Regions from separate parts of the Cupriavidus nantongensis genome, predicted to be linked through region 2. Evidence: predicted binding sites of a transcription regulator. Region 2 holds the regulator's gene; each other region holds the start of a gene.
What was found. Region 2 encodes FNR, which switches genes on or off when oxygen is low (the NO sensors DNR and NnrR bind a similar motif). Its sites were predicted from a motif close to TTGATNNNNATCAA; they were not measured.
Positions count from the first base shown of each region.

Region 1: A2G96_RS29765 (type IV pili methyl-accepting chemotaxis transducer N-terminal domain-containing protein) is a predicted target of FNR. The motif match lies at 3,752-3,765, and genes of this name have one in related genera.
Region 3: A2G96_RS02240 (Kdo hydroxylase family protein) is a predicted target of FNR. The motif match lies at 2,932-2,945, and genes of this name have one in related genera.
Region 4: A2G96_RS29525 (nitrite reductase) is a predicted target of FNR. The motif match lies at 3,807-3,820, and genes of this name have one in related genera.

Region 1 is NZ_CP014845.1:1,978,646-1,986,214, forward strand. Features, by position in the region: gene ubiU (ubiquinone anaerobic biosynthesis protein UbiU) at 1-723, opposite strand, end outside; gene A2G96_RS29755 (NAD(P)H-dependent flavin oxidoreductase) at 996-2,153, shown strand; gene A2G96_RS29760 (hypothetical protein) at 2,240-3,628, opposite strand; gene A2G96_RS29765 (type IV pili methyl-accepting chemotaxis transducer N-terminal domain-containing protein) at 4,019-6,028, shown strand; gene A2G96_RS29770 (response regulator) at 6,025-6,678, shown strand; gene A2G96_RS32890 (DUF3309 family protein) at 6,875-7,033, shown strand; gene A2G96_RS29775 (DUF3008 family protein) at 7,194-7,382, shown strand; gene A2G96_RS29780 (ParB-like protein) at 7,472-7,569, opposite strand, start outside.
Region 2 is NZ_CP014844.1:3,246,074-3,253,642, reverse strand. Features, by position in the region: gene ccoG (cytochrome c oxidase accessory protein CcoG) at 1-1,406, shown strand, start outside; gene A2G96_RS15010 (FixH family protein) at 1,450-1,659, shown strand; gene A2G96_RS15005 (hypothetical protein) at 1,656-1,901, shown strand; gene fnr (fumarate/nitrate reduction transcriptional regulator Fnr) at 1,969-2,694, opposite strand; gene A2G96_RS14995 (sulfite exporter TauE/SafE family protein) at 2,772-3,530, shown strand; gene scpB (SMC-Scp complex subunit ScpB) at 4,117-4,926, shown strand; gene rluB (23S rRNA pseudouridine(2605) synthase RluB) at 4,932-6,788, shown strand; gene rimP (ribosome maturation factor RimP) at 7,090-7,569, shown strand, end outside.
Region 3 is NZ_CP014844.1:493,790-501,358, forward strand. Features, by position in the region: gene A2G96_RS02225 (lipid A biosynthesis lauroyl acyltransferase) at 1-502, opposite strand, end outside; gene A2G96_RS02230 (lysophospholipid acyltransferase family protein) at 499-1,413, opposite strand; gene metK (methionine adenosyltransferase) at 1,692-2,855, shown strand; gene A2G96_RS02240 (Kdo hydroxylase family protein) at 3,057-3,998, shown strand; gene A2G96_RS02245 (coniferyl aldehyde dehydrogenase) at 4,014-5,417, opposite strand; gene A2G96_RS02250 (GMC family oxidoreductase) at 5,688-7,367, shown strand; gene A2G96_RS02255 (acyl-CoA dehydrogenase family protein) at 7,364-7,569, opposite strand, start outside.
Region 4 is NZ_CP014845.1:1,927,878-1,935,446, reverse strand. Features, by position in the region: gene ahbB (siroheme decarboxylase subunit beta) at 1-48, opposite strand, end outside; gene A2G96_RS29540 (cytochrome D1 domain-containing protein) at 57-1,244, opposite strand; gene A2G96_RS29535 (c-type cytochrome) at 1,244-1,618, opposite strand; gene A2G96_RS29530 (c-type cytochrome) at 1,600-1,923, opposite strand; gene A2G96_RS29525 (nitrite reductase) at 2,014-3,696, opposite strand; gene A2G96_RS29520 (universal stress protein) at 3,934-4,359, opposite strand; gene A2G96_RS29515 (TerC family protein) at 4,370-5,386, opposite strand; gene A2G96_RS29510 (AMP-binding protein) at 5,450-7,569, opposite strand, start outside.

The DNA of each region.
Region 1 (7,569 bases), on a different contig from region 2:
GGCCGGCTCGCCGGGCGCGTAGCTGTCGATCAGGATGCCCGACAGCCGCGCCTGCATGGTGCCGTCCTGCTCGGTCCAGCGCACCGCATGCGCGGGCGAGCACACCCCCTTGTTGTTGGGCGAATCGCCGGTGGCATACGACGACAGCAGGCAGCGGCCCTCGGCCATCACGCACAGGCTGCCGAAGCCGAACACCTCCAGCTCGACGCTGGTCTGGCGCGCCAGCTTGCCGATCTGCGCCAGCGACAGCACGCGCGGCAGCACCACGCGGCGGATATTGAAGCGCTCGCGCATCAGCTCGATGGCATCGGCATGCGTGGCCGAGCCCTGCACCGACAGGTGCAGCCGCAGGTGCGGATGGCGCGCGCAGGCATAGCCCATCAGGCCCGCGTCGGCCATGATCACGGCATCGGCGCCAAGGTCGGCGGCCGCATCGACGGCGCGGTGCCACTGCGCCACCGCGCCCATCTGCGCAAAGGTGTTGATGGCGAACAGCACCTCGGCGCCGCGCGCATGCGCTTCGGCCACGCCGGTGCGGATGTCGGCCTCGGTGAAGTTCAGGCCGCCGAAGTTGCGCGCGTTGGTGGCATCGCGCAGGCCCAGGTAGACCGCGTCGGCGCCGTGCTGCAAGGCCATGCGCAGCGCCGCCAGCGAGCCGGCGGGCGCAACCAGTTGCGGGCGGCGCGGCGGGGCGTCGGAGCGGGCAGGGATGGAACTGGTCATCGGTGATGGCGCCGGCGGCGGCGCGGGGGAAGGAAGACAGCGGCCGATGCTAGCCAAGCGCCCGCGCCAGGGGCTTGACCGCGCGCAAACCGACGCCAACGGCACCCCGGCCGCGACGGGCTATGCCGGTCGGCGTAGGCCGATGGCAGGCCAGCCGGCCAGTGTTGACCTGCGGCAAACGCGGGCCCGTGCCGCTGTGCCACGCTTGCGCGTCATCCCCGCGCCGGGGCCGCCGTGCGGCCCGGCGTCCATCCTCTTCCGGAGACCCGTTTATGAATCACCCCTGGCTCAAGCTGGGCGGCCGCCGCCTGCTGCCGATCGTGCAGGGCGGCATGGGCATCGGCATCTCGGCCCACCGGCTGGCCGGCGCGGTCGCGCGCCAGAACGGCGTCGGCACCATCGCCAGCATCGACCTGCGCCACCACCACCCCGACCTGATGGCGCGCACCCGCGGCAGCCGTGACAAGCCGGCCATCGAAGCCGCCAACCTGGAAGCCCTGGACCGCGAGATCCGCGCCGCGCGCACCGCCGCCGAGGGCCACGGCCTGATCGCCGTCAACGTGATGAAGGCGGTCGGCTCGCACGCGGCGCTGGTGCGGCAAGCGTGCGAAAGCGGTGCCGATGCCATCGTCATGGGCGCCGGCCTGCCGCTGGACCTGCCCGAACTGACCGCCGGCCACCCCAGGGTGGCATTGATCCCGATCCTGTCCGAGGCGCGCGGCATCGGCCTGGTGCTGCGCCGCTGGATGAAGAAGGGCCGGCTGCCCGACGCCATCGTGGTCGAACACCCGGCGCATGCCGGCGGCCACCTGGGCGCGGCCACCATCCAGGACCTGTCCGAGCCGCGCTTCTCGTTCTCGCGCGTGCTGGGCGAATGCCGCGAACTGTTCGCGCAGCTGGGACTGGCCTGGGACAGCATCCCGCTGATCCTGGCGGGCGGCATCGACAGCCACGCCAAGGTGCGCCACTGGCTGGGCGAAGGCGCCGCCGCGGTGCAGCTGGGCACGGCCTTCGCCGTGACCGAGGAATGCGATGCGCATCCGGCCTTCAAGCAAGTGCTGGCCACCGCGCGGCCCGAAACCCTGCGCGAATTCACCAGCGTCGCCGGCCTGCCCGCGCGCGCGGTGCTGACGCCATGGCTGCAGCGCTACCTGTCTAGCGAAGCGCGCCTGCAGCGCCGCGCGCGCGTGCGCGAATGCCTGGAAGGATTCGATTGCCTGCAGGCCTGCGGCCTGCGCGACGGCATCGCGCGCATCGGCCAGTTCTGCATCGACCTGAAGCTGGCGCAGGCCGTACGCGGCGACGTGGAACGCGGCCTGTTCTTCCGCGGCCGCGGCGCGCTGCCGTTCGGCGAGGCCATCCGGCCGGTGGCGGAGCTGATGCATTACCTGTTGACCGGGGAGAAGCCCGCCGGGCTGGCGGCCACCTGACCGCAGCATCCCCATCACTAACGCCGCCGAAACAAGGCTCCCCTCGCCCGCTTGCGGGAGAGGGGTGGGGGAGAGGGCCAGAGCGTCTACGAAGTCGGCCGCGTCGGTATGCCTGCGCCTGCCCTCTCCCCCGGCCCCTCTCCCGCAGGCGGGGAGCCAACCAGCGGGACGTCAATGCCAACAGCAACACGCGGCGGCAACCCACCACACCTGCGCATCTGCCGCATGCAGCGCAGCGCCGCCAGCAATTGCCACCCCAGCCACGCATTGGCCCCCGCCAGCAGCAGCCCGCCGACGCGCGCCAGCAGCGCCGGCGCCAAGGGCAGCGCCAGCAGCACCGCATAAGCCGACAGCAACAGCCACGCCTGCCCGCGCTGCCGGCCCGGCGCGATGATCGCCTGCATCGACGGCACGCGCGCCCTGGGCGGCAGCAGCCGGCGCAGGTGCAGCCACACCAGGAATGGCACGATCTTGCCCAGCATCGCCGTGACCGGCAGCACGCCCACGCCGACCAGCGCCATCGTGCCGGCCCACCACGCCAGCGGCAGCGCCGCAGCAGGCAGCACCACCGCCGCGGCACCCAGCACCGCCGCGCCCAGCATGCTGGCGCATGCGACCGGCCACAACGGCCATAGCGGATCGTGGCGCCGCCGCGCGCGCACCGTGCCGGCGAGCCCGCATATCCCCAGCACCGCCACGAACGACAGCCACACCACCAGCGCAGCCTGTGCCAGCACCGGTTCCCCTGGCCACAGCACCAGCGCGGCGCTGAACACCGCCAGCGGCGCCCAATGCCCCAGCGGCAGCCAGCGCGCCAGCGCCGCCGGCAAGCGCGGCGTCTGCCAGAACATCGGCAGCACCGTGGCGGCGACCCCGCTGACCAGCGCCGCCAGCCAGCCACCCAGCGCCCATGCCATATGCAGGCCAAGCGCCTGCGCCACCGGCACGCCCCACAGCCCGCCGAAGGTGCCCGCCAGCGCGATGCCGGCGACCACCGCCACCATCAGCGGCGCGCCGATGCCGGCCAGCGTGCGCGTGGTGGCGTCCCGTGCGGCCACGCGCCGGCCCGCGGCCAGCAGCATCGCTCCCACCAGCAGCAGCACCGCGCCAAGCGCAGCCGCAACCCGCATCGCTACCGGCTCGCCGCCCAGCAAGCCGAAACCGAGCGCAGCCGCCAGCGCCGCGCCGGTCGCGGCCATCAACGGCGCCAGCCGCCCGGCAGCGGGAACGTCCACGCGCGCCACCACCGGCATCATCTGGAACAGCGCGCCGACCATCACCGGCAGCAGCATGCCCAGCGCCAGCGCATGCACCGCCGCCAGCGCCAGCGGCGCGAACCGGTCGGGCAGGCCCGCCGCAGGCCCCGCTGCCAGCAGCAGCCCCGCGGCCGCGCCCAGCCACGGCGCCGGCATCAGGCAACCGAACACCAGCGCAGGCCGTGGCGCGCGCGCGTAGTCGAGATCCGCGCCTTTCATGCGCGCCCCGCGGCGTGACGGAGGTGACGCATTCGTGCGTCCTTTGAAGTGGATACGGCCATCGCTCCTTCTCGCCAGTCGTGACAAAAGGCCCGATGCTAGGCCGCCGCGCCGCGCAGGGATTTGACGCGGGCCAATCCGGCCGGCATGAAATATCACGATGTGATGGAAACCGCCCTGGCGCCACACGCCATGCCCACGATGCGCCGCCGCCCGCACATACGCGCGCCAAAGCCGGGTTTCCTTGATCTTGCGCAGGTAGCCCAGCCATTCGCGCGGGGACAATCGCTTCCGACTCCTGCGTAATCCTGTTGCCCTGGCCGTCGGCCCACTGCCCGGCACCCTCGACAGGCCCGCGACAGGTTCCCCCTGGTAGCCCCCGATACCGCCATGTCAGATACCGACCCTGCTGCCGCCCCTGCCCCGGCGGCATCCGCGTTGCCCGCGCTGCGGCACCGCCTTTCCACGCGCATCATCTCGCTGTCGCTGGCCGTGCTGCTGGTGGTGCTGGGCATGATCTCCGGCACGCTTTGGCTGTCGTGGAAGCTGGAAGGCGCCGGCGCCGCCATCAACGATGCCGGCAGCCTGCGCATGCGCGCCAACCGCGTGGCGATCGAGCTGGCGCTGGCGCACGTGGGCCGCGCCAATGACCTGGCGGCGCAGGCGCAGGCGCTGGACACCACGCTGGCGCTGCTGAAGAAGGGCGATGCGGCGCGGCCGCTGTTCCTGCCGGACGAACCCGCCATCCACGCGCAGATGACCCGCGTGACCCATGACTGGCAACAGCGGCTGCGACCGCTGGCGGTGGCCGGCGCATCGCCTGCCGCGTACATTGCCGCGCTGCCGGGTTTTGTCGCCCAGGCCGACCGCCTGGTCGGCATGATCGAACACGACAGTGCGCGCAAGACCGACCTTCTGCGCCTGTCGCAAACCGCGCTGGCGCTGATGGCCTGTATCGGCACGGTTGCCGTGATCTACCTGCTCTACCTGTGGATCATCCTGCCGGTGCTGCGGCTGCAGGACGGTTTGCGGCGCATGGCCGCGCGCGAGTTCTCGCTGCGCCTGCCGGTGGAAAGCCGCGACGAGTTCGGCACGCTCAGCGAGGGCTTCAACCGCATGGCGGGCGAGCTGCAGGGCCTGTACCACGATCTTGAAGCGCGCGTGGCGCAGAAGACCGCCGAGCTGGAGCGCCACAACCGCGACCTGGAAACGCTGTACGAGATGGCCGCCTTCCTGAACCAGGCCCCCGATGCCGAAGCCATGGCGCAGGGCTTCCTGGCGCGCGTCATGCGCCAGTTCGACGCGGATGGCGGCAGCGTGCGCGTGCTCGACAGCCGCCACGGCCGCATGCACCTGCTGGCCGCCGCGGGCCTGCCCGCGGCGCTGGCCGAGGCCGATTCCTGCGCCTCGGCCAACGGCTGCCATTGCGGCGATGCCACGCGCGAGGCCGTGATCGCCATCGTCGACCTGCGCGAGGCGGCACGTGCCGGCGCGGCCGACGAAACCCCGTGCGGCCGCGACGGCTTCCAGTCGCTGGCGGCGTTCCGCATCGAAAGCCAGCGCGGCGCCACCGGCATGTTCGCGCTGCACTTCCGCGCGCCGCGCAAGCTGCCGCCGTCGGACCGGCAGCTGCTGCAGACGCTGGCGCAGCACCTGGGCACCGCGCTGGAACACCTGCGCCTGTCCGCCACCGCGCGCCAGCTGGCGGTGGTGGAAGAGCGCAACCTGGTCGCGCAAGGGCTGCACGACAGCATCGCCCAGGGGCTGAACTACCTGAACCTGCAGGTGCAGCTGCTCGACGACGCGGTTGCGCGCGACGACCTGGCCGAGACCCGCGAACTGGTGCCGATGCTGCGCCATGGCTTGGAAGAAAGCTACCAGGACGTGCGCGAGCTGCTCAACAACTTCCGCTCGCGGCTGGGCACCGGCGAATTGCGCCCCGCAGTGGAAGAGACCGTCGAGCGCTTTCGCCGGCAATGCCGCACCGAGGCCGCGCTGGCGATCGACGAACGCGGCGGCGCCTGGCCGCTGTCGCCCGAGCAGCAGCTGCAGGTGCTGTTCATCCTGCAGGAGGCGCTGTCCAACGTGCGCAAGCACGCCATGGCGGCGCACGTCGCGGTGGCGCTCAGCCATGGCCGCGATTTCCGCCTGGTGGTGCAGGACGACGGCGAAGGCTTCGACCCCGACGAACTGGCCACCCGCGCCGACGCCCATATCGGCCTGAGCATCATGCGCGAGCGCGCCGCGCGGCTGGGGGCGCAGCTGCACGTGCAGGCCAGCCCCGGCAGCGGCGTGCGCATCGAACTGGTGCTGCCCGCCGGCAGCCACGGCGCCGCCCGGCGCGATCGCAGCGCCAACCCCATCACCAGCCTGACCCTCCCGAGCGAGACCCAGCCATGACCATCCGCATCCTGCTGATCGACGACCACACCCTGTTCCGCTCGGGCATCCGCGCGCTGCTGCAGCGCCAGGCCGACTTCGAGATCGTCGACGAAGCCGCCGACGGCGTGGAAGGCATCAAGCGCGCCAAGCAGCACCGCCCCGACGTGATCCTGCTCGACCTGAACATGCCGGGCCTGTCCGGGCTCGAGGCGCTGCAGCTGCTGGTCGAAGACCTGCCGCAGACCGCGGTGATCGTGCTGACCGTATCCGAGGAGGCCGAGGAACTGGCCGCCGCGCTGCGCAGCGGCGCGCGCGGCTACCTGATCAAGAACATCGAGACCGAGGCGCTGATCGCCGGCATCCGCCGCGCCGCCGCCGGCGAGCCGGTGATCTCCGACAGCATGACCGCCAAGCTGGTGGCGCAGTTCCGGGCGCCCGCGCCCGTGGCTGCGCCGCGCCAGGAAGAAGCGCCGCGGCTGACCGCGCGCGAGCGCGAGATCGTGCAGGGCCTGGCCCGCGGCGAAAGCAACAAGGAGATCGCGCGCGACCTGGGCGTGGCCGAAAGCACGGTGAAGATCCACGTGCAGAACATCCTGAAGAAGCTGAACCTGGCCAGCCGCGTGCAGGTGGCGGTTTATGCGGTGGAACACGGGCTGAACACGGCGTGAACACCGCCCCGCGCTGGCCGCGCGGGTCGCCTTGCCCGCACTTGGGCGTCGTCCGATTCCTACACCGATATCAGTCCCTGCCCGGAGGGATGCCAGCACCCCTTGTCCTACGCTGAACGGTAAGCGGATGGCTCTGCGGAGCCGCCTCGGAACGGAAGCCGCGCGGCTTCCCCGATCCACGAACAAGGAGCACGCCATGGGCATCGGCACCATCCTTCTGATCATCCTCGTCCTGCTGTTGATCGGCGCCCTGCCGGCCTGGCCGTACAGTTCCGGCTGGGGCTACTGGCCGAGCGGCGGCCTGGGACTGATCGTCCTGATCGTGGTGCTGCTGGTGGTGCTGGGTCGGATCTAGCGTCCGGCAGGCAGCGAACCGCGGCACGGAGCGCGCAAGACGATTTGCGTGCCGGCCGCGCTTGTCGCGGCCGCGCCTGGCACCTATAACGAAGCGCGGGCTCGCGCGTCAGCGTGCGCCCGGTCCTATCAACCTTTTCACCTTTCGCAAGGAGACTCAGATGCCAGCAAAATCCAAGGCGCAACAGCAGGCCGCCGGAGCGGCGCTCTCCGCAAAGCGCGGCGAAAAGAAGGCAGGTTCGCTGAAGGGACCTTCCCGCTCGATGGCCAAGTCGATGAGCGAGAAGGAACTCGAGAAAATGGCTTCGACCAAGACCAAGGGCATGCCGAAGCACAAGTCGGAACGTTGATCGGTACGCGCGGCCTTGCACGTGAGGCCGGGCCGCGCTGGCAGCGCGGCGGCATACCAGCACAGGGCAGGCACACGCCTGCCCTGTTGCTATCCGGCCCTGCCGTTCTTGCCCTTGCCGGTCTTCAACGGCTTCGCCGGTTTGCCGATCTTCCCCTCCAGCGGTCCGCCGCAAAAGCCCGGCAGGC
Region 2 (7,569 bases):
GCGAGACCTCGGAAGAAACCCTTTACGAGGTCCGCCGCAAAATCTATCCGCGCTCGGTGAAGGGCGCGTTCTCCAGCTGGCGGGTCTGGCTGGTGATCCTGACCCAGCTGATCTACTACGGCACGCCCTGGCTCCAGTGGAACGGACGCCAGGCCGTGCTGTTTGACCTTGGCGAGCGCAAGTTCTATATCTTCGGGCTGGTGCTGTGGCCGCAGGATGTCATCTACCTGACCGTGCTGCTGGTCATCTCCGCGCTGGCGCTGTTCCTGTTCACGGCGATCGCGGGACGGCTGTTCTGCGGCTACGCGTGTCCGCAGACGGTCTATACCGAGATCTTCATGTGGATCGAGCGGCGGGTCGAAGGCGACCGCATCGCCCGCATCCGCCTCGACGGCGATCCGTGGAGCCTGCGCAAGTTCCGCATCAAGGCGACCAAGCATTTCCTGTGGGTGCTGATCGCACTGTGGACCGGTTTCACCTTCATCGGCTACTTTGCGCCGATCCGCGAGCTGGGCGGCGAGGTGCTGGCGCTGACGCTGGGCCCCTGGCAGGCGTTCTGGATGCTGTTCTACGCGTTCGCCACGTGGGGCAACGCAGGCTTCATGCGCGAGCAGGTGTGCAAGTACATGTGTCCCTACGCGCGTTTCCAGAGCGTGATGGTGGACCGCGACACCTATGTCGTGACCTATGACGTTGGCCGCGGCGAGCCGCGCGGCAGCCGCTCGCGCAAGACCGACCATCACCAGGTCGGGCTTGGCGATTGCGTCAACTGCAGCATCTGCGTGCAGGTGTGCCCGACCGGCATCGACATCCGCGATGGCCTGCAGTACGAGTGCATCGGCTGCGGTGCCTGCATCGACGCCTGCAACCAGGTCATGGACAAGATGGACTACCCGCGCGGGCTGATCCGGTACACCTCGGAGAACGCGATGCGCAAGGGCCTGTCCGCCGCGGCATCGCGCAAGCGCCTGCTGCGTCCGCGCGTCATCATCTACTCGGTGATCTGGGTGGCGCTGCTGGCGGGTTTCATGGCGTCGATCATGCTGCGCACGCCGCTGAAGGTCGACATCATCCGCGACCGCGGTGCGCTGGGCCGGGAGGTGGAGGGGCGCTGGATCGAGAACGTCTATCGGCTGCAGCTGATCAACACCACCGAAGCGCCGATGCAGATCCGCGTGCGCGCCGACAGCGATGAACTGAAGGGCCTGACGGTCGAATACGACAAGCAGGCCGAATCGCTGGCGCCGACTTCCAACCGGCTGCTGCCGATCCGCATCCGCGTGCCGATCGAGGCAGCCACGCAGGGCACGCACAAGATCAACGTAACCGTAACGAGCGAAGGCACGGAGCAGGGGCATGCCGAAATCCGGCAATCCACCAGTTTTATCGTGCCGCGCGATTTGTAAAGCTGGACGACTCTGGCGTAGTCGCCAGGACGAAGGGGGCAAGATGAGTCAGCAAGGCAATCCGTGGTGGAAGGAACCGTGGCCGTGGCTGCTGATGGCCGGTCCGCTGGTGGCCATGGTGGCGTGCGGCGTGACGATCTGGCTGGCGTCGGCGCACCCTGACCTGCCGGTGCAGGGCGCGACGCGGCATGGCCTGGTGGTCGAGAAGGCGGAAGCAGTGGCGCCCAGGTCCGCGGCAGCGAGGCAGCCATGAGGTTGCGCTGGCTAATGTGGGTGCTGTGGCCGGGCTTCCTGATGGCGGGCCTGGCGACGGCGACGGTTTTTTCCGTCGTCGATCCGGGCGACCTGAAATTCTTCGGCCACCCGATCGAATCGTCGCGCGAGTCGGTCTATACCGTTAGCTTCCTGCTGGCGTGGGTGTTCTGCGCGTTGTCCAGCGGGCTGACGCTGTACACCATGCCGACGCGGCTGGCGGATACGGACGAACTGGAATAGGGAAGGACCACCGGGAAGGACCACCGCATTGCCGGCGCCGCAGGCGGTGCGGCAATGCCGCGGTGGCTCAGCAGCTACGGCTGTAGAGTTGCTTGATGCCGTCGATGTCGATCAGCTTGACATGCCGCTGGCGGATCTGGATCAGCCCGGCCTCGGCAAAGCGCGAGAACAGCCGGCTGACGGTCTCGAGCTTCAGCCCGAGGTAGCTGCCGATCTCTTCGCGGCTCATGCGCATCACGAACTCGGACGCCGAATAACCGCGCGCCGACAGCCGCTCCGACAGGTTGATCAGGAAGGCGGCGAGGCGTTCCTCGGCGCGCATCGAGCCGAGCGTGACCAGCATCAACTGGTCGTGCGTGATTTCCTTGCCCATCAGGCGCAGGAACTGCTGCTGCAGCGAAGGCAGGTCGGACGACAGCGTCTGCAGATCGTTCATGCGGACCACGCATACCTCGGTGTCTTCGAGCGCGGTCGCATCGGATGCATGCTGCATCTCGCCCAGGCCGTCGAGGCCGACGATTTCGCCGGGCAGGTGGAAGCCGGTAATCTGCGAGCGTCCGTCTTCGGTGGTGACATGCGTCTTGAGCGTACCGAAGCGGATGGCGTAGACCGCGGTGAGCGGGTCGCCCATGCGGTAAAGGGTTTCCCCCTTGTGCACGCGGATGCGTTCCTGCACCAGCGTGTCGATCTTGGCAAGGTCTTGCTGCGACATGCCAACCGGAAGGCACAGCTGTCCCATCGCACAGGTGGAGCAGCGGGGCGACATCTCGGTAATGGGGATGGAAGTGAGCAATTGGAACCTGCTAGAAATGGCAGCGGGGCACGATATGGACATTTTACCGTGCGATGTGATCCGGCAGGGAGACAGAATTGACATTTGGAGTATTGATCAGCGTTTTCCTGCTCGCCCTGCTGGGCGGGGTGCATTGCGCCGCCATGTGCGGCGGGGTGGCGCTGGCCGTGGAGCAGCGGCGCGGCAAGGCAGCGCCGATTGCGGTGGTGCGCAGCCGGACTGCCTGGCTTGGCGAGTTATTGGTGATGCACTTTGGCCGGATCAGCACCTATATGCTGCTCGGTGCCGCGCTGGGCGCCGCCGGCGCCACGGCCTGGAAGCAGGATTACCTGCCGGTGCAGCGCTGGCTGTTCGGTGCCGGCAGCCTGATGCTGCTGTGGTCCGGATGGCGCCTGCTGCGTGGCAGTCCCTTTACCGTGGCCTGGCTGGAGCGGCTGGCGGCGCGTGCCGGCACGGCGCTGGCCGGCCGGCTCGGCGGCCTCGCCGGCGCGTTGCCGGCCTTCGTGCGGGCGCGCGGCGGGCTGGCCCGGCGTTATGGCGTGGGCCTGGCCTGGGGGCTGGTACCGTGCGGCATGGTCTACGGAGCCCTGACGCTGGCGCTGCTGGCAGGCAATGCCGGCTCGGGGGCGCTGGTGATGGGCGTGTTCGGGCTGGGCACGCTGCCGAACCTGCTGGTGCTGTCAGGGCTGTCCGGTTACCTGAGGCTGTGGTCGCGGCGACCGGGCGTGCGCTGGGGAGCGGGCCTTGCCGTGATGGCGTTTGGCGGTCTGGGCATCGCGCGAGCGGTGCTGCTGCCACATTCGCTGGCGGAACAGGGCTTTTGCCTGGTGTTTTGATGCCGCACGCCGCATCAAGCGGCGCCAGGACCCCGCGCAAGCCGGATGATGGTTGCAGGCGGAGGCGGGAATGCCATACAATCGCCAGCATTGCGGTATCGCGCGGAGTCAGACAGGCTGCGGTAAGCAGCGGCGAACAGCGCCTGGCGGCCTTCCTATCAGAAGGCGCGCTCGGGATGCGGGAAGCGGAAGGCTTTCGATGAGCGCCAGTCCCCGCGGTCCATCCGGTTCAAAAGATCTGGTTCAAAAGTCCGGTTGGCGCTGCGGCGTGGTAGATGCCGGCCTTGCTCCCGATACCCGTATTTTCTTGCGTCCGAGGCGTTCAGTTCGCCGACCGCGATGTCCGTTTGTGCGGACGAGCGACGCAAGAGGTTCGCTGGCCGATCCATGACGGCATGCGGACGATCTCCTGCCGGAAGCCCCGGCAACTCGATGCAAAGAAAGGGAAGTGCACGGCCTGGGTACGGCAGGTATCCGGCTCGCTGCGCAATGAGATGGCGGTGGCTCTGGCACCGCTGTATCCAAAATCTCCGGTGCCCCGGATCCGTCCGGGAGCAGGTGCAAAGACAGGCTGCACACCATCAACATGAATACCCAAGAGGCGAAGATCGTCCTCGAGACGGCGCTGATCTGCGCGCAGGAACCGTTGCGCGTCAACGATCTGCGCCGCCTGTTCGACGATGACGTCGGCGCAGACACCATCCGCGTGCTGCTGGACGAACTGCGCCAGGACTGGCGCCCGCGCGGCGTGGAGCTGGTGGCGCTGGCAAGCGGCTGGCGCTTCCAGAGCCGGCCCGAAATGCGGGAATACCTCGACCGCCTGAATCCGGAAAAACCGCCAAAATACTCGCGTGCGGTGATGGAGACCCTGGCGATCATCGCCTACCGCCAGCCGGTGACGCGCGGCGATATCGAGGAAATCCGCGGCGTGACGGTCAGCACGGAAGTGATCAAGAAGCTCGAGGACCGCAGCTGGATCGAGGTCATCGGCCATCGCGACGTGCCGGGTCGCCCGGCGCTGTATGCCACCACCAAGGCCTTCCTGGACGACCTCGGGCTGCGCACGCTGGACGAGCTGCCGCCGCTGGAAGACGCCCAGGCACAGGCACAGGCCGCCTTGCTGGAGCAGCAGGCGATCAATTTCGAGGACCTGGCGGCGAACAAGCCGGCCAGCGCCGACGAGGAAGCCTTTGCCGAGCCGGCGCCCGTGGGCGAAGGCGAAACTGCCGCGCCTGAAGACAGCGCCAATGGCTTTGACGCGCAGCCGCTGCCGGCTGATGCCGAGGCCGGTGCGGGCGATGCCACCGAACCGGCCGCAACCCCTGCGGACGGGGCGCGGGACCAGCTGCCTGACGACGGCACCCCGCCGCACCCGAGCGAGCGCGTGCCGAACTGAACAACATGCAACATCCGATAGTGAATATCTTGTCTGATTCCGTTGAGCAAGACGCCCGCCATGCGGGCGCATCCGCCGACACCGGCGCCGCAGAACCCGGAACGGGCAGCGACGCCGCGCCCCGCCGCAAGGGGCTGCGCCGCGGTCTGAGAAACCTGGTGGCATCCCGCCGCCAGGCCGCGCAGGACCGCGCCGAGGGTGCCGAAGGCGCCGGCGCGGCCGGCCAGGGCGATGCCGGCGAGGCGGTTGCCGCCGCCAGCGCGGGCGCCGCCGGTGCCGGGCGCGGCGGCCAGCGCGGCCGCGGCAAGCGCAAGACGGGCCAGGGTGAGGCTGCGCAGGGCGGCAGCAAGGCAGACAAGATCGACCGCGCGGCCCGCGCCGAAGGCGTCGACAAGCCGGAGCAGCCGGCGCGCAAGCGCAAGCAGGGCCAGCGCGGCGGCAAGCCTGCGCAGACCGGCGAAACCCAGGGCGCCGGTGCGCGCCAGCAGGGCCGGCGCAAGGATGGCGGCAAGCCGCAGGCCGCGCGCAAGGGCCAGGGCGGTGCCGACAAGGCCGCGGCGAGCAGCGAAGACCTGTTCCGCTTCGTCATTTCCGAGCAGTACGACAGCGAAGACACCGTCATCCCGCGCACCAAGGCCAAGCCGGTGCGCGAGCTGTCCGCCGATGACGATGCGCCCAAGCTGCACAAGGTGCTGGCCGAGGGCGGCCTGGGCTCGCGCCGCGAGATGGAAGAGCTGATCCTGCAGGGCCGGGTCTCGGTCAACGGGCTGCCTGCCCATATCGGCCAGCGCATCCTGCCGGCCGACCAGGTCCGCGTGAACGGCAAGCTGATCCACCGCAAGGTATCGACCAAGCCGCCGCGCGTTCTGCTGTATCACAAGCCTGCCGGCGAGATCGTCAGCCAGTCCGATCCGGAAGGCCGTCCGACCGTGTTCGACAACCTGCCGCGCATCAAGACCGGCAAATGGGTCGCGGTGGGCCGGCTGGACTTCAACACCGAAGGCCTGCTGATCTTTACTACCTCGGGCGACATTGCCAACCGCTTCATGCATCCGCGCTACGGCGTCGAGCGCGAATACGCGGTGCGCACGCTGGGCGAGCTGGCCGAGGCCGACCGCCAGCGCCTGCTGCACGGCATCAAGCTGGATGACGGCGAGGCCAACTTCCTGCGCATCGCCGATGGTGGTGGCGAAGGCGCCAACCATTGGTACCACGTGGCCCTGACCGAAGGCCGCAACCGCGAAGTGCGCCGCATGTTCGAGGCGGTCGGCCTGACCGTGTCGCGCCTGATCCGCACCCGCTACGGCCAGTTCCTGCTGCCGCGCGGCCTCAAGCGCGGCCGCTGGCAGGAAGTGGAGCCGAATGACGTCAAGACGCTGATGACCAGCGTCGGCCTGAAGGTGCCCGGCAAGGGCGAGCAGGCGCCCAAGGGCGCGACCAAGGTGGGCGGGCGCAAGCAGCGCACCGAGGCGGCGATTGCCGGCATGCCGATGCATACCGGCATGGACGGCCTGCCGCGTTTCGAGCAGGGCGGTCCTCGTGGCGGTAGCGGTGGCGGCGGCCGCAGCAGCCAGCCGGATCCGATGAAGACGTCGATGGGCTATATCAGCCACGGGCCGACGCTGCTGACCTCGCACGCCGCCAACCTTGGCGGTGGCCGCGGCGCGGGTGCGCGCCAGGGGCGTGGCGCCGGCATGGGCATGGGCGGTGCCAGGGGCCAGGCTGGCCAGGGGCAGGGCAAGGCCCGCCGCGGCGGCGAGCCCAATGGCAACGTGATGCCGAAGGCAGCCAAGTCGGGCGGCAACCGTTCGCAGCGTGGCGGTGGCGGCAATCGCGGTGGCAACCGCGGCGGCAACCGTTAAGCGCTGTATGCGGCGCACGGCGGGCGGAACGCCTGCCGTCGCCGCGTGCGGTCCGCGGTAATGTCTGGCTTTTGCCTTTTCGACATAATCCGCGTATAATTCAAGTCTATTCAAAAAGCCATCCTCGTCCGAGGATGGGCGAATGATGGGCATTGCGCCCATTTTTTTTGGTTCGCCCGTTTTTCGGTGCTTCCGCGTGGGCGGAAGGGGTGGCGGACAGGCAGCGCTGCAGCAGGGTCGTCCCGGACGGCACCGGCGGGTTTGCCTGCCACGGTGTTGATGGCCATTACTCGGGATAACAGTGCATCTGGCAGATTTGATCGAAACCACCCTAAGCGGCATGGGATATGAGCTGGTCGAGCTCGAGCGTGCCCCGGCCGGATTGCTGCGTGTCTATATCGATCAGCCTGAAACCGGCATTGCCATCGAGGATTGTGAAAAGGTGAGCCGCCAGCTCACCCACGTGTTTACGGTCGAGAACGTCGACTATGAACGCCTCGAGGTCTCGTCGCCCGGACTGGACCGGCCGCTGAAGAAGCTGGCCGACTTCATCCGCTTTGCCGGCGCGGAGGCGCGCGTGACGCTGCGCCTGCCCGTCAACGGCCAGAAGAACTTCACCGGCATCCTGCGCGAGCCCACCGGCGCCGCGGGCGAAGAGAAGATCGGCCTGGAGTTCGAGGGCAAGGATGGCCCAGCGCTGCTGGAATTTGCCGTATCCGATGTCGACAAGGCACGCCTGGTGCCGGTGATCGACTTCAAAGGAAATCAAAGAAAAGGGAAC
Region 3 (7,569 bases), 1.9 Mb from region 2:
TCATGTTGGCGCCGAAGCGCCCGCGCGCCTGCTTGAGGAAGCCGTCGAACAGCGCATTCTTCTGCTTGGTATAGAGCGAGGCGCCGGAGCGGCCGACATGCTCGCGCAGGTGGATGGTGAGCCGGATCGCGCCGGCTTCCACGCCCGACAGGTGCAGCGTCACAAGGATATGCGGCGTGCCATCGAGTTCGACCAGGCCGGCCTGGTCGTCGATCTGCACCCAGCGGCGCATCTGCGCCTCGCTGCCGGTCCAGAAGATGCCGCGCTCGGCAAAGCTGCGGAACAGCAGGCGGAAGCTCTGGCGCGACAGCGCGTCGATCTCGGCCTCGGTTCGGTCCGGAAAGCACAGGCGCAGGTTGGCCTGCACCACCCGGCGCCGCTCGCTGGGGATGCGGTACAGCAGGCTGCCCAGCGCCTCGCCGAAGCGGGCGACGAAGGGATAGGGCAGTTTGCCCAGCACGGTCAGCAGGCCGATGCCGAGCCACGTGAACACACGGCTCATGAAGTCGATCGATCAGTCGCCGGCTCGGAATCCGTGCCCTCGGTAGCCGGCGTGTCCGGGGTGCCGGGGGTGCCCGCTCCGGCGGGTTGCTTGTAGCGGTTGTAGCCCCACAGGTATTGCGTCGGGCACAGGCTCACCAGTGCTTCGATGGTGCGGTTGATGACGGCGGCCGCAGCGGCGGGATCGTCCGGCAGCATGCCGCCGTCCTCGATCACGCGCAGATGGCCGCGGTAGCCGGCGCCGCGCGGCAGCCGCTCGGCGAAGATCGCCACCACCGGCGCGCCGGTCAGCTGCTGCAGCCGGTGCACCAGCGCCATGGTGTAGGCGGGCTTGCCGAAGAACGGCGCCCAGTTGCCTTCGCCGCCGCTGGGCACCTGGTCGGGCAGGATGCCTACCGCCTGGCCGCGCTTGAGCGCTTTCACCAGCATGCGCACGCCGCGCGGCGTGGCCGGCGCCATATGCATGTTGGGCCGGGTGCGCATCTTCTCGATCCAGTCGCGCAGCCACGGCTGGTGCGGCGGCTTGAACAGTGCGGTCACCGGGCGGTGCAGCGCGTGGGATTGCGGCAGCACCTCGAAGCAGCCCAGGTGCGGGGTCAGGATGATGATGCCCTTGCCGCGCGCCTGCAGCCTGGCGAGTTCGGGCCACAGGTGGTCGTCGAAGCCGTACAGCTTCGCGCCGATGCGCGGGCGGCTCCAGAAGTAGGGCATCTCGATGATCATGCGGCCGGCCGAGCGGGCGGCCTCGTCGATCATCGCCTCGGTGGCGTCGGGAAAGGCAAGCCGGAAGTTCTCGCGCAGGCGCTGGCCATAGCGGCCCGGCAGACGCGCGATCAGCAGGCCCAGCGCGCCGCCCGCGGCCTGCAGCAGCCGCAGCGGAAAACGGGAGATCAGCCAGAATAAAAAAGTCATCAGGCGCGGAAAAAGGGTCCAGGCAAGTCCGCCGCCGGGTCTGTGCCGGGATCAGACGGGCAGGCAGGCGTGGGTCCGGCATGCCGGCAAGGTGTCGTACCGCACGCCTGTGGCGCTGCAACGACGCCTGCAGGCGCGTATAATAGCGTGTATCGCCGAGTTAACTGACAACTTGCGGGGCGATGCGGCTCTAACCGGGCTGCCTGAAATACCGCTAAAGCGTCGCCGCCATGAACCGAACAGGCTGGCACGCAATAGCCAACCTGGAGAATAAGTTCGTGGCAAACGACTTCCTTTTTACTTCGGAATCCGTCTCCGAAGGCCATCCCGACAAGGTCGCCGACCAGATTTCCGACGCCGTCCTGGACGCCATCCTGGCGCAGGACAAGTATGCGCGTGTGGCAGCTGAGACGCTTTGCAACACCGGTCTGGTGGTGCTGGCCGGGGAAATCACCACGACCGCCAATGTCGATTACATCCAGATCGCGCGCGACACCATCAAGCGCATCGGTTACGACAACACCGATTACGGCATCGACTACAAGGGCTGCGCGGTACTGGTGGCCTATGACAAGCAGTCGCCCGACATCGCCCAGGGCGTCGACCGTGCGTCCGATGACTACCTGAACCAGGGCGCCGGCGACCAGGGCCTGATGTTCGGCTACGCCTGCGACGAGACCCCGGAACTGATGCCGTTCCCGATCTACTACGCGCACCGCCTGGTCGAGCGCCAGTCGCTGCTGCGCCGCGACGGCCGCCTGCCCTGGCTGCGCCCGGACGCCAAGTCGCAGGTCACGGTGCGCTATGTCGACGGCAAGCCGCACAGCGTGGACACCGTGGTGCTGTCGACCCAGCATTCGCCCGACATCACCCAGGCGCAGATCCGCGAGGCAGTGATCGAGGAAATCATCAAGCCGGTGCTGCCGGCCGAGATGCTCAAGGAAACCAAGTACCTGGTGAACCCGACCGGGCGCTTCGTGATCGGCGGGCCGCAGGGCGACTGCGGCCTGACCGGGCGCAAGATCATCGTCGACACCTACGGCGGCGCCTCGCCGCACGGCGGCGGCGCGTTCTCGGGCAAGGACCCGTCCAAGGTCGACCGCTCCGCCGCCTACGCGGCGCGCTACGTGGCCAAGAACGTGGTGGCGTCGGGCCTGGCGCGGCAGTGCCAGGTGCAGGTCAGCTATGCCATCGGCGTGGCGCGGCCGATCAACGTGACGGTCTACACCGAAGGCACCGGCAAGATTCCGGACGCCAAGATCGCCGAGCTGGTGCAGGAGCATTTCGACCTGCGCCCGAAGGGCATCGTGCAGATGCTGGATCTGTTGCGGCCGATCTACGAGAAGACCGCGGCCTACGGCCACTTCGGCCGCGAAGAGCCGGAATTCTCGTGGGAAGCGACCGACAAGGCGGCTGCGCTGCGCGCCGCGGCGGGCCTGTAAGCGCCGCACTCGCGCTGGCAGTCCTGACGGCAAGCCCCGCCGGCCCGCAAGGGCCCGCGGGGTTTTTTGCGCGGGTTTGATCCTGATCCAGCTGCCGCGTGGCGCCGGCGCCACGGCGGGCGCACGGAGTAAAATTCCGCCACGCCCTGCCGCCGCCACGGCGGCCACCCCAAACACGGGTAACCGTTCCCAGAGGATGCCATGTCCGAAGCGCCTGTCCTTGCCCCGTCGCCCGCCGCCCGGCCGCCTGCCGCCGGCAAGCTCGACCTGATCCGTCCGCAGCCCTATACCGAGTGGGCGCCCCAGGTCACCCCCGAAGCGCGCGCCACGCTGCGCCGCGAACTGGAGCAAGGCGCGGTACTTTACTTCCCCAACCTGAAGTTCCAGTTCCAGCCGGGCGAAGAGCGCTTCCTCGACAGCCGCTATTCCGACGGCAAGTCCAAGAACATCAACCTGCGCGCCGACGACACCGCAGTGCGCGGCGCGCAGGGCAGCGCGCAGGACCTGGCCGACCTGTACACGCTGATCCGCCGCTACGCCGACAACAGCGAGTCGCTCATCCGCACGCTGTTCCCGGAATACATCCCGCACATGACCCGCGCCGGCACCTCGCTGCGGCCCAGCGAGATCGCCGGGCGCCCGGTCAGCTGGCGCAAGGACGACACCCGCCTGCACGTCGATTCATTCCCGTCCAACCCGATGCTGGGCAAGCGCCTGTTGCGCGTGTTCCACAATATCGACCCGGCCGCGCCGCGCGTGTGGCGCGTGGGCGAGCCGTTCGGCGACTTTGCGCAGAAGTTCGTGCCCAGGACCCACGGCATGTGGCCGGGGCAGGCGGCGCTGATGAAGCTGCTCCACATCACCAAGCGCAAACGCTCGGAATACGACCACCGCATGCTGCAGCTGCATGACCTGGCCAAGGCCGACCTGGACTACCAGGCCAACGTGCCGCAGCAGGAATTCCACTTCCCGCCGGGTGCGACCTGGATCGTCTTCAGCGACCAGCTGCTGCACGCCGCCATGCGCGGGCGCGCGATGATGGAGCAGACCATCTACCTGGCGCCGCAGGCGATTTCGGACCACACCCATTCGCCCGAGGCGGTGCTGTCGCGCATGCTCGGGCGGCCGATGCTGGTGTCGTGAGCGCGCGGCCTGCTGCTAACGCAGCAGCAGGCGCAGCATGGTGTCGAAGGTCTTGCCGTAAGGCGGCTTGAGCAGGCCGGCGCCGTTCAGGCTGGCCTGGTGGAACACCGGCTTCACCTTCGAAAACGTGTCGAAGCCCGCCTGCCCGTGGTACGCGCCCATGCCGCTGGCGCCGACGCCGCCGAACGGCAGGCCGTCCTGGGCGATATGGAACAGGGTGTCGTTGACGGTAACGCCGCCGGCGACGGTCTGCCGCATCACATGGGCGATGGCGCCGCGGTCGCGCTCGAACACGTATAGCGCCAGCGGCCGCGGGCGCGCGTTGATGTAGTCCAGCGCCTCGTCGAGGGTGCGGTAAGTCACCACCGGCAGCACCGGTCCGAAGATTTCCTCGCGCATCGCGGTCACGCCATCGGGCACGTCCAGCAGCAGCACCGGCGGCAGCCGCCGCGCCTGCGCATCCGGCTGCGCATCGGACAGCGGCACCACGGTCGCACCTTGCGCGGCGGCCTCGTCGACCAGCCCCTCCAGCCGCGCGAAATGCCGCGGGCTGATGATGCTGGTGTAGTCCGGGTTGCGCGCCAGGTCGGGATAGAGCCGGCCCACGCAGCGGCGCGCCGCGTCCACCAGTTGATCGCGCAAGTCCTCAGGCACCAGCACATAGTCCGGCGCGATGCAGGTCTGGCCCGCGTTCATCAGCTTGCCGACCAGGATGCGCTCGACCGCGCGCTCGAGGTCGGCACCGGCGCCGACGATGGCCGGCGACTTGCCGCCCAGCTCCAGCGTCACCGGGGTCAGGTTGGCGGCCGCCGCGCGCATCACATGGTGGCCGACTGCGGTCGAACCCGTGAACAGCAGGTGGTCGAACGGCAGCGCGGTGAAGGCGCTGGCCACTTCGGCATCGCCGTTGATCACCACGATCTCGTCCGGGGCGAAGTGCTGCGGCACCAGCTGCGCGAACAGCGCCGCGAAACGCGGCGTGTATTCCGACAGCTTGACCATGGCGCGATTGCCAGCCGCCAGCGCGCCGGCGAGCGGGCCGACGGTCAGGTACAGCGGATAGTTCCAGGGCACCACGATGCCCACCACGCCGAGCGGCTGCGGCACCAGGCGCGAGCGTCCCGGGCGGAACCAGAAGCCGGTGGGCGCGCGCCGCACGCGCATCCAGCGCTTGCCGTGGCGCAGCGCACCGTCGATGCCGGCGAGGCTGGGGAATACCTCAAGCAGCGCGGTTTCCTGGCGCGGGCGGTTGGTGAAATCGGCATGGATGGCGGCGGCAATTTCGGCCTGGTTTTCGGTCACCAGGCGCCGCAGGCGCTGCAGGCGATCGGCACGCACGGTCCACGCGGGCAGCTGGTCGCGCCGCGAGGCGGCATGCATCGCGCCGAAGACGGACGACAGGTCGGGAACTTCTCGCATGGCTGCGCTCCAGGATTTGCGCGCACATTCGCGCACCATCGCGCAAGATAAGGCAGCGCGCCGGCCAACACAATGGAAGCCTGCTACCAGCAAGCCGATTCAAACGGCCGTCCTTCATGCTCGCGCGTTTCGTTGCCGCCGCCCTTTTTCAACCGCTGGGCCAGCGCCTACACTGAATCTCACGGCTTGCCATCCGCTGGACGGACAGGGCGCGCGCCGGCGCGGCCCGGCTCACGCACGCGCGCCGCCTGCGGACTCGCGGGGAGACAGATGGAAACCACCTATGACTACGTCATCGTCGGCGCGGGCTCGGCGGGCTGTGCGCTGGCGGGGCGGCTGGCCGACAGCGGCGACGACACCATCGCGCTGGTCGAGGCCGGGCACCACGACCACCATGTGCTGGTGCGAACACCCGCCGGCCTGGCGGCGATGCTGCCGCGCGCGGGGACGCGCAACTACGGCTTCCACACCGTGCCGCAGCCGGGCCTGAACGGCCGCCGCGGCTACCAGCCGCGCGGGCGCGGGCTGGGCGGCTGCTCGTCGATCAACGCCATGATCTACACGCGCGGGCGGCCCGCCGACTACGATGCCTGGGCCGATGCCGGCTGCGATGGCTGGTCCTGGGACGACGTGCTGCCGTACTTCCGCCGCGCCGAATGCAACGAGCGCCTGGCCGGCAGCGACGACGATCCGCTGCACGGCGGCAACGGCCCGCTGCATGTCAGCGACCTGCGCACGCCCAACCCGTTCGCCGAGCGCTTTATCGAGGCCGCGCAACAGGCCGGCTATCCGCGCAACGACGATTTCAACGGCGAAGAGCAGGAGGGCATCGGCTGGTACCAGGTCACGCAGCACGCGGGCGAGCGCTGGAATGCCGCGCGCGCCTACCTGCATGGCGGCAATGCGCGCGACCGCGCCTGCAACGGCGGCCGCGCGCGGCTGCGCGTGCTGACCGACACCCAGGCCCTGCGCATCGTCTTCGAAGGCCGTCACGCCGCCGGGGTGCTGGTGCAGCGTGACGGCCGCCAGCAGCTGCTGCGCGCGCGTCGCGACGTGATCGTGTGCGCGGGCACGTTCGGCTCGCCGCAGCTGCTGATGGTCTCCGGGGTCGGGCCCGCCGCGCACCTGCGCGAACACGGCATCGACGTGGTCCATGACTTGCCGGGCGTGGGCGGCAACCTGCAGGACCATCTCGACGTGGTGCTGCACAAGCGCACCGCCGTGCCCGAGCTGTTCGGCGTATCGTTCGGCGGCGTCGCCAGGCTGCTGTCCGAAATGCTGCGCTACCGGCGCGAGCGCGCCGGCATGATGTCGAGCAACTTCGCCGAGGCCGGCGGCTTCCTGCGCAGCCACCCGGCGCTGCCCGAGCCCGACCTGCAGCTGCATTTCGTGGTCGGCCTGGCCGACGACCATATGCGCAGGCTCAATCTCGGCCATGGCTATTCCTGCCACGTCTGCCTGCTGCGCCCGCGCAGCCGCGGCGAGGTCCGCCTGGCCGCGGCCGATATCCGGCGCGCGCCGCTGATCGATCCGAAGTACCTCAGCGACGCGCGCGACCTCGACGACATGGTGGCCGGCGTGCGCATCGTGCGCAGCATCCTGGCGCAGCCGCAGTTGGCCTGCTTCGGCGGACGCGAGCTCTACACGGCCGGCCTGCGCGCCGATGGCAGCGACGATGCCGCCGTGCGCGAGCTGATCCGCGCGCGCGCCGACACCATCTACCACCCGGTCGGCACCTGCCGCATGGGCATGGATGCGATGGCGGTGGTCGACCCGCAGCTGCGCGTGCGCGGTGTGGAAGGGCTGCGCGTGGTCGATGCGTCGGTCATGCCCACGCTGATCGGCGGCAACACCAATGCGCCCGCGATCATGATCGGCGAGCGCGCGCACGACCTGATCCGCTATGCGCCGCGGGTGATGCTGCGGGTGCTGGAGTCGATGGAGGCCTAGCCCTCGAAGCCGCGCAACGCCACCCGCCCGAGCGCGCCGGCATCCGCGTCGAGCGTGCCGAACACGCGTCCGTGCTGGCGCCCGAGCCGGCTGGTGACGAACAGCTCGGCGTGCTCGGGGTCGGCATGCGCCAGCATCAGCGCCGCCTGCGCGGTCAGCACCAGGCCCTGGGCAAAGCGGCGCGCACCGGCTTCGAGCTGGT
Region 4 (7,569 bases), on a different contig from region 2:
CGGGAAGCCGCGCTGCAGCTGGTCATAGAGATTTTGCTCGTTGATCATGGCGCGCCCTACATGCCAAAGCGCTGCGCGCGTGCGGTGAAGAAGATGCCGCTGGGGTTGTCCGCAGGCAGCGTGGCCACGCGTGCCAGCGTGGCGGTGTCGTAGATCTCGACGCGGTTGTCGTCGCGGCAGGACAGCCACAGCGCCTCGCCCTTGGGCGTGAACTCCATGTGCAGCACGCCGCGGCAGGGGCGCAGCGTGCGCACCACCTTGCGCGTGGCGGTGTCGATCACCTGCACGGTGTCGTTGTGCGGAAAGGCGAAGTTGACCCAGACCTGGCGCCCGTCGGGCCGCGCCATGGCGAACACCGGCTGGCCCGCCAGCGCCACGCGCGCCGCCTCGCGCCAGCCGTTGGCGGGATCGGCCACCAGCACTTCATGGCGGCCGATCGCCGGCAGCCACGCCATGCCCTGCGCCATGGCCCAGCCGCGCAGGTGCGGCATCTTGTAGACCGGCAGCGGCGCATTCCCGCGGCCATAGCCGGACAGGATGCGGCGCGCCTGCGGCGGTGCCTGCCACAGGTCGACCAGCGCCAGGCCGTCTTCGCCGAACAGGCCGGCCAGGTACCAGCGGCCGTCGGGCGTGACCAGCCCGTCGTAGGGCTCGCGCCCGGCGGGCAGTCGCGTCACCTGCGGGTGGCGCGGGTCATTGGCGTCGATGATCCAGATTTCGCCGGATTCGAACAGGCTCGCGGCAAAGCGCCGGCCGGGCAGGTCGGCCAGCCCGACCACCTTGGCGCGGCGCCCGTCGCTGCCGATCGCCGGCAGCTCTGCCAGCGGCGCCAGCGTCTGCGCGTCGAACAGCCGGATGCCGCCCGGCGCATAGTTCTGCGCGGCCACCACGCGGCCGTCCTGCGAGATCGCGCCGCCGATGCTGTTGCCGGCCTGCAGCACACGGTGGGTGATGCGGGCGCCAAGCAGGTCCACGCGCGTCAGGCCGCCGTCGCGGCCGAACACGTAGGCGTAGCGCGCATCGCGCGAGAACACCACGCTGGCATGGGACAGGTCGCCCAGCCCTTCGACCGTGGCGAGGCGCGTCATGCCGGTGGTCTCGACGATCTGCAGCCGGCCCGCGGCACGCTCCACCACCACGCCGAGGTCACCGGTGCCGCGCACGGTGGCGGCGCAACCGGCGGCGAGCACGGCGATACATACGGCAGCGAGCGCAGTGCATGCCGCCGCGCCCAGCCCGCGCATCAGTTGCCTTGCGGCGTGACGGCCGGCGGCTGGCCGGCCTGCAGTCGATCGATCAGCCATCGGGCTTCATCCTGCGTCATGAAAGGTTGCCACGGCGGCATCGCCGTGCCGGGCCGGCCGTACAGCACGGTGGCGACGAGGCCGTCAGGCGGCTTGCCTGCCAGGCTGGCAGGCGTCAGCGGCGGGCCCAGCCCGCCGCGCAAGGTCATGCCGTGGCAGGCGCCGCAGTCATCGCGCAGCCAGTGCGCCAGTTGCGCCCGGCGCGCCGGCGCGGGCGGGTCCGCGGATGCGAGCGCGCTTGCGCAGGCTGTGGCGGCCAGCAACGCGACCGCGGCGCGGTGCCATGCAATACGGTTCAGAGGGAGAGAATCCATTTGGCCAGCGTGTTGGCGTCGGCCGCGCTGACCGCGTTGGCCGGCATCGGCACCGGCCCCCAGCGGCCGCTGCTGCCTTTCAGGATGGACTGGACCATCTGCGCCTGCGCGTCTTTGCGGCCGGTGTACTTGGCCTTGATGTCCTGGAAGGCGGGGCCGACCATTTTCTTGTCGATGGCATGGCAGGCCAGGCAGGCCTTGCTCGATGCCAGCGCCTGGCTGGCGTGGGCCGGCATGGCGGTGCCGATTGCCAGCACGCAGCCGATCGCTGCCAGCAGCGCAGGCAGCGCGGGTAGTGTTCGCATGATGCATTTCTCCATGGAAGGAACGCGGGGGCCTGGCAGGCCTCGCCGCGCCGGGGCGCGGCGAGGTTCCTGGCGCAAAACGACACGGGCTCAGTAGACGTCGTGCTGCGTGTTGTAGGCGTTGAACTTGCCGGTCGGCGTGACCAGGCGCTTGTCCTTGATCACGGTCTTGAGCGTGCGGGTTTTGTCGTCGACCACCACCAGCGCGGATTCACCATCCTTGGTGCCCCACACCGAGAACCAGACCTCGTCGCCGGCCTTGTTGTATTCGGCCTGCACCACGCGCTTGGCGCCGCTGCCCTTCAGGTCGGCCCACTCGGCGATGGGCAGCACCTTGAAGCCGGCGTCGAGGTTGCGCGTGTCGAATACCGCGACCGACTGGTTGAGCTTGGCATCCGGGTTCAGCGGCGTATCGACCCACAGGTTGGACGACTTGGGATGGGTCTTGATGAAGAGCGAGCCGCCGCCCTGGCCCTTGACCGTCTGCACCACTTTCCACGCCTGCGCGGGGTGGCCGGCGGGGTCGGTGCCGATCAGGCTGATGGTCTCGTCGCCCAGGTGGCTGGTGGCCCAGACCGGGCCGAACTGCGGATGCGTGAAGTTGGCGCCGCGGCCCGGGTGCGGGGTCTTGCCGACGTTGACCAGTGCAGCGAGCTTGTCTTCCTTGGTGTCGACCACGGCGATCTTGTCCGAGGCGTTGGCGGCGACCAGGAAGTAGCGCCCGGTTGAATCGAAGCCGCCGTCATGCAGGAACTTGGCCGAGTCGATGGTGGTGGTCTTCAGGTTGGCCAGGTCCGAGTAGTTGACCATCAGGATCTTGCCGGTCTCCTTGGCGTTGATCACGAACTCGGGATGGAAATGGCTGGCCACGATCGACGCCACGCGCGGCTCGGGGTGGTATTCGTTGTCCACGGTCATGCCGCGCGTGGATACCACCTTGAGCGGCTTGAGCGTGTCGCCCTCCATGATCACGTACTGCGGCGGCCAGTACGAGCCGGCCACCGCGTACTTGTCCTCATAGCCCTTGTACTTGGAGGTCTCGACCGAGCGCGCTTCCATGCCGATCTTCACCTCGGCGACGATATCGGGCTTGGGCAGCCACAGGTCGATCAGGTCCAGCCGCGCGTCGCGGCCGATGACGTACAGGTAGCGCCCGGACGCCGACATGCGCGAGATATGCACCGCATAGCCGGTCTTGACGATATTGATGATCTGCTTGCTGTCGCCGTCGATCAGCGCGACCTCGCCGGCGTCGCGCAGCGTGACCGAGAACAGGTTGTCCAGGTTGTACTGGTTCATCTTCTGCGTCGGGCGCTTCGCCACCGGCACGATATCCTTGCGGCTTTTCTCGATATCGGCGAGCGAGAACTCGGGCGGCGTCGGCGGGTCGAGCTGGATGTAGCGCGCCATCAGGTCGACTTCCTTGTCGGTAAGGTCGCCCGAGGTGCCCCAGTTGGGCATGCCGGCGGGGCTGCCGTACTTGATGAAGGTCTTCAGGTACTCGGTGCCGCGCGCGCGGGTGATGTCGGGGGTCAGCGCCTTGCCGGTGGCGCCCTTGCGCAGCACGCCGTGGCAGCCGGCGCAGCGTTCGAAGTAGATCTGCCGCGCGTGGTCGAATTCGGCGGTGGTGAGCTTGGGGATCGCCTTCTGTTCTGCCTTGGATTCAGCCTTCTGAGCGGCCTTGGCGGTGTTGGTGGCTGCCTGGGGGAATCCCAGCCAGAGCGAGAGCGGCAGTGCCGCGAGTGCGGGGTGAAGCCATTTTCTTGCTTTCATGGTGCCGTGGTTCAGCGGGTTGTGGAAAGCTGTGTCGAGGTGCTTGTGGGGGGCGCGAACGGGGCACCAGGCGCTTGCAACGATGATGCGGACACACTGCGAGAAGGGGATTGACTGGCATCAAACGGGCCGGATGTCAGGCAAGGGATTCAGCGAAGCACAGCGAAGAAAGCGATGCCATGGCGCGCTCGGCAGCGCGCGCATGGCATGGCATGACAACTGGCGCTGGCAGCGCCGCTAGTCCTTGATCAACAGCACCGGGCAGTGCGCATGGGCCAGGACCCGCCGCGCCACCGATCCGACGATGGCATCGACAAAGCCGCCGCGGCCGTGCGAGCCCATCACGATCAGGCTGGCGCCGGTCTCGCGCGCATACTCGACGATCCGGGACGGCGCGAAGCCGGTGAAGCCATGGCGCTCGAACGCGATCCCGGCTTCGCCGAGGATGGCCGCCACCGAACCCATCGCCTTGTCGTTCTGCTCGCGATGCCACTGGTCGAGCGTGGCGCGGTCGATGAAGGTCTTGATATCGCCGGGCACATCGGGCTCGCAGTGCACCACGTGCACGACGAAGTCGCGGCTCAGCAGCGGGCTTTGCGCCAGGAAGCGCGCGGCCGCGTCGCTATAGGACGACCCGTCGGTCGCCAGCAGGATCTTGTTCATGGCTAGCTCCTTATGTGCGCCGGTTGCCGGCTTCGCGCCCGCGCGGTGTGCCGCCGGGGCCCGGCTGGTCGCCCGCGGCGGCGGCTCGCCTGGTCCTGGCCTGGCTGAGCAGCACCGCGATGAACAGCGTCATCGCGACCGCCCCCAGCGACCAGTGCACCGGTACGTGGAACCACGGCTCGGCCAGCATCTTGGCGCCGATGAAGGCGAGCACGACGGCGAGGCCGTATTTCAGGTAGTGGAAATGCGCCGCCAGGTTGGCAAGCAGGAAATACAGGGCGCGCAGCCCCATGATCGCGAAGATGTTCGAGGTGAAGACGATGAAGGGATCGGTGGTCACGGCAAAGATGGCCGGGATGCTGTCGACGGCAAACACCAGGTCGGTGGCCTCGACCAGCAGCACCACGACGAACATCGGGGTTGCGTAGCGCAGGCCGCCGATGCGAACGAAGAAGTGTTCGCCGTGGTAGTCCGAGGTGATGCGCATATGGGTGCACAGGAAGCGGACGATGGGATTGCGCCCGAGGTCGGACGGATGCCGCGACATGAACAGCATCTTGATGCCGGTGATCACCAGAAACACGCCGAACACGTAAAGGATCCAGGCGAACTGGCTGATCAGCCATACCCCCATCAGGATCATCGCGGCGCGCATCAGGATCGCGCCCAGCACGCCGAGCAGCAGCACGCGGCGCTGCAATTCCGGCGGCACGGCGAAGTAGCTGAAGATCATCGCGAACACGAACATGTTGTCGATCGACAGCGACAGCTCGATCAGGTAGCCGGTATAGAACTCCAGCACCTTGCGATAGGCCGCGTCGTGGCCGGCGTCGTTTGCCACCACCCACCAGAGCGCGACGCCGAACAGCGCCGCCAGCGTCATCCAGGTGAGGGTCCAGCCGAGCGCCTCGCGCGTGGAAACGCGGTGCGCATGCCGTCCGCCCAGGACGAAGATGTCGACGAACAGGGTGCCCAGCACCAGCAGCAGGAATCCGGCCCACATCGGAGCGGTGGCAAAGGTGTCCATTGCCTCAGGATGAGACGGAGGTTGAATCGGCCGGTGGCTGGCGTCCGGTCCGGCCGGCAGGGATCATGGCAGCCGCCGCGCGAGGCCGGGCCGCGCAGGCTGGGCCTTCACGCGCGGTGCATCGCGCGGTGCATCGCGCAGTGCATCGCGCAGTGCATCAGATTCGCCGCAGTAGTGCAGGATCTCCGCGCGGGCCGCGTTGCGCAGCCGCATGGCCGCGCGCCAGTCCTGTCCTTCCGGGGCCAGCGGCCGGCCGATGACCACGCTGACCGGGCCGCGGCGCGGCAGCCACTGGCCGTCGCGCAGCACCGAGCGGGTGCCCCGCAGCGCGACCGGCACCACCGGCGCGCCGGCCCGGGCGGCGGCGACGAAGGCGCCCGAGCGGAACCGCTGCAGCCCGGGCTCGCGGCCGAAGGTGCCTTCCGGGAACAGCAGCGCGGAGCGGCCGTCGCGCAGCGCCGCGACCAGCCGTTCGATGGCCTCGGATTCGCGCACATGGTCGAAGCGGTCGACAAAGTCGGCCCCGATGCTCGACAGGTAGGCGCCCGGGATGCGCTGCGCTTGCAGCTCCTGCTTGGCCACCACGCATACCGGCATCGGCAGCGCCGCGACCAGCATCAGGCCGTCGAGGTAGCTGGCATGGTTCGATACCAGCACGCAGGCGCGCTGGCGTGGCAGGCACTCCAGCCCCTGCACCCGCCATGGCACCGCGGCCAGCCGCAGCAGCAGCCGGGCGGCGTGGTGGCTGAGGGACCAGCCCATGGCAGGGCGGTGCATCGCCACCGAAGCCAGGCACGTCACCGGCGCCATCGCGGCGAACAGTAGCCAGGCGTACAAGGCGTAGGACAGCCCGGCGGCGGCATGACGGCCGCGCCGCAGCTGCGGCAGCAGTGCCTGCCAGCCGAAGTGCGCAAGCTGCAGCCACGGCGCGGCCTGCGCCAGGCCGCTGCCGCCATGCTGGAAGCGCTCGCGGCAGGCGGCGCGCCGGATCTTGCCGCTCGACGTCTTCAGGATGGTGTGCGGCGGCACCAGCACGACATGGTCCGGCGGCAAGCCGAGCACATCGAGCGCGGTCTTCAACACCTGCCGTTGCAGCGCGCGGCGCGCCGGCTCGTCGGTGGCGGCGGTCTCGGCCATCACCACGATATGCTCGGTGCCGCTGTCAGGATCGGGGCAGCCGAACACCGCCACGCAGCCCTTGCGGATGCCGGGGATGGCGCCGATGGCCTGCTCCACTTCGTAGGGATAGAGGTTGCGGCCGCCGCGGACGATGGTCTCCTTGGCGCGCCCGGTGATGAAGAGCTCGCCGCCGGCAAGATAGGCGTAGTCGCCGGTGTTGAGCCAGCCCCGGTCAAACAGCTGGCGCGTCTGTTCCGGGTTGCGGAAATATCCGCCGGTGGCCGATGGCCCGCGGAACTGCAGCAGGCCCTCCTGCCGTTCGGGCAGTTCGCGGCCGCTGGCGTCGATGATGCGGAGGTCGTGGCCGGGCAGCGGCCGGCCGCATGATGGGATCTCCATCACGTCCCGCTCGTCCGCTACAGCGGATCCCTCCGTTGCGGCGGGAACGGCGCGCGCTGTGCGCGCGAATGCGGCGCGGTCGATGCGGTCGGCGGCCAGCTCGCGTCCCGGCGGCGGGAAGGTCAGGCCCACCGAGGCTTCCGCCAGCCCATAGACCGGCGCCGCGGCCTGCGCGCGCAGGCCGTGACGGGCGAAGCGCGCCGTGAACCTGCGCATCGTCTGCAGGCTGACCGGCTCGGCGCCGTTGAAGGCGAAGCGCCAGCTCGACAGGTCCAGCCCCGACAGGTCGGCGTGGGCCAGCTTGTGCAGGCACAGCTCATAGGCAAAGTTCGGCCCGCCCGACAGCGTGCCCCGGTACTGGTGGATCGCCCACAGCCAGCGCTCCGGCCGCGCCAGGAACGTGAGCGGCGACATCGCCACCAGCGGAAACGCGTAGTACAGGCTGCCGAGCCAGGCGCCGATCAGGCCCATGTCGTGATACAGCGGCAGCCAGCTGACAAAGACATCGCGCGAGTCGACCGACAGTGCCGTGCCCATCGCGCGCAGGTTGGCCAGCAGGTTGGCATGCGTCAGCACCACGCCCTTGGGCGAGCCGGTGCTGCCGGAGGTGTACTGCAGCAGCGCGATGTCGTGCGCGCGCAGCATCGCATGGACCGGCGCCGCGG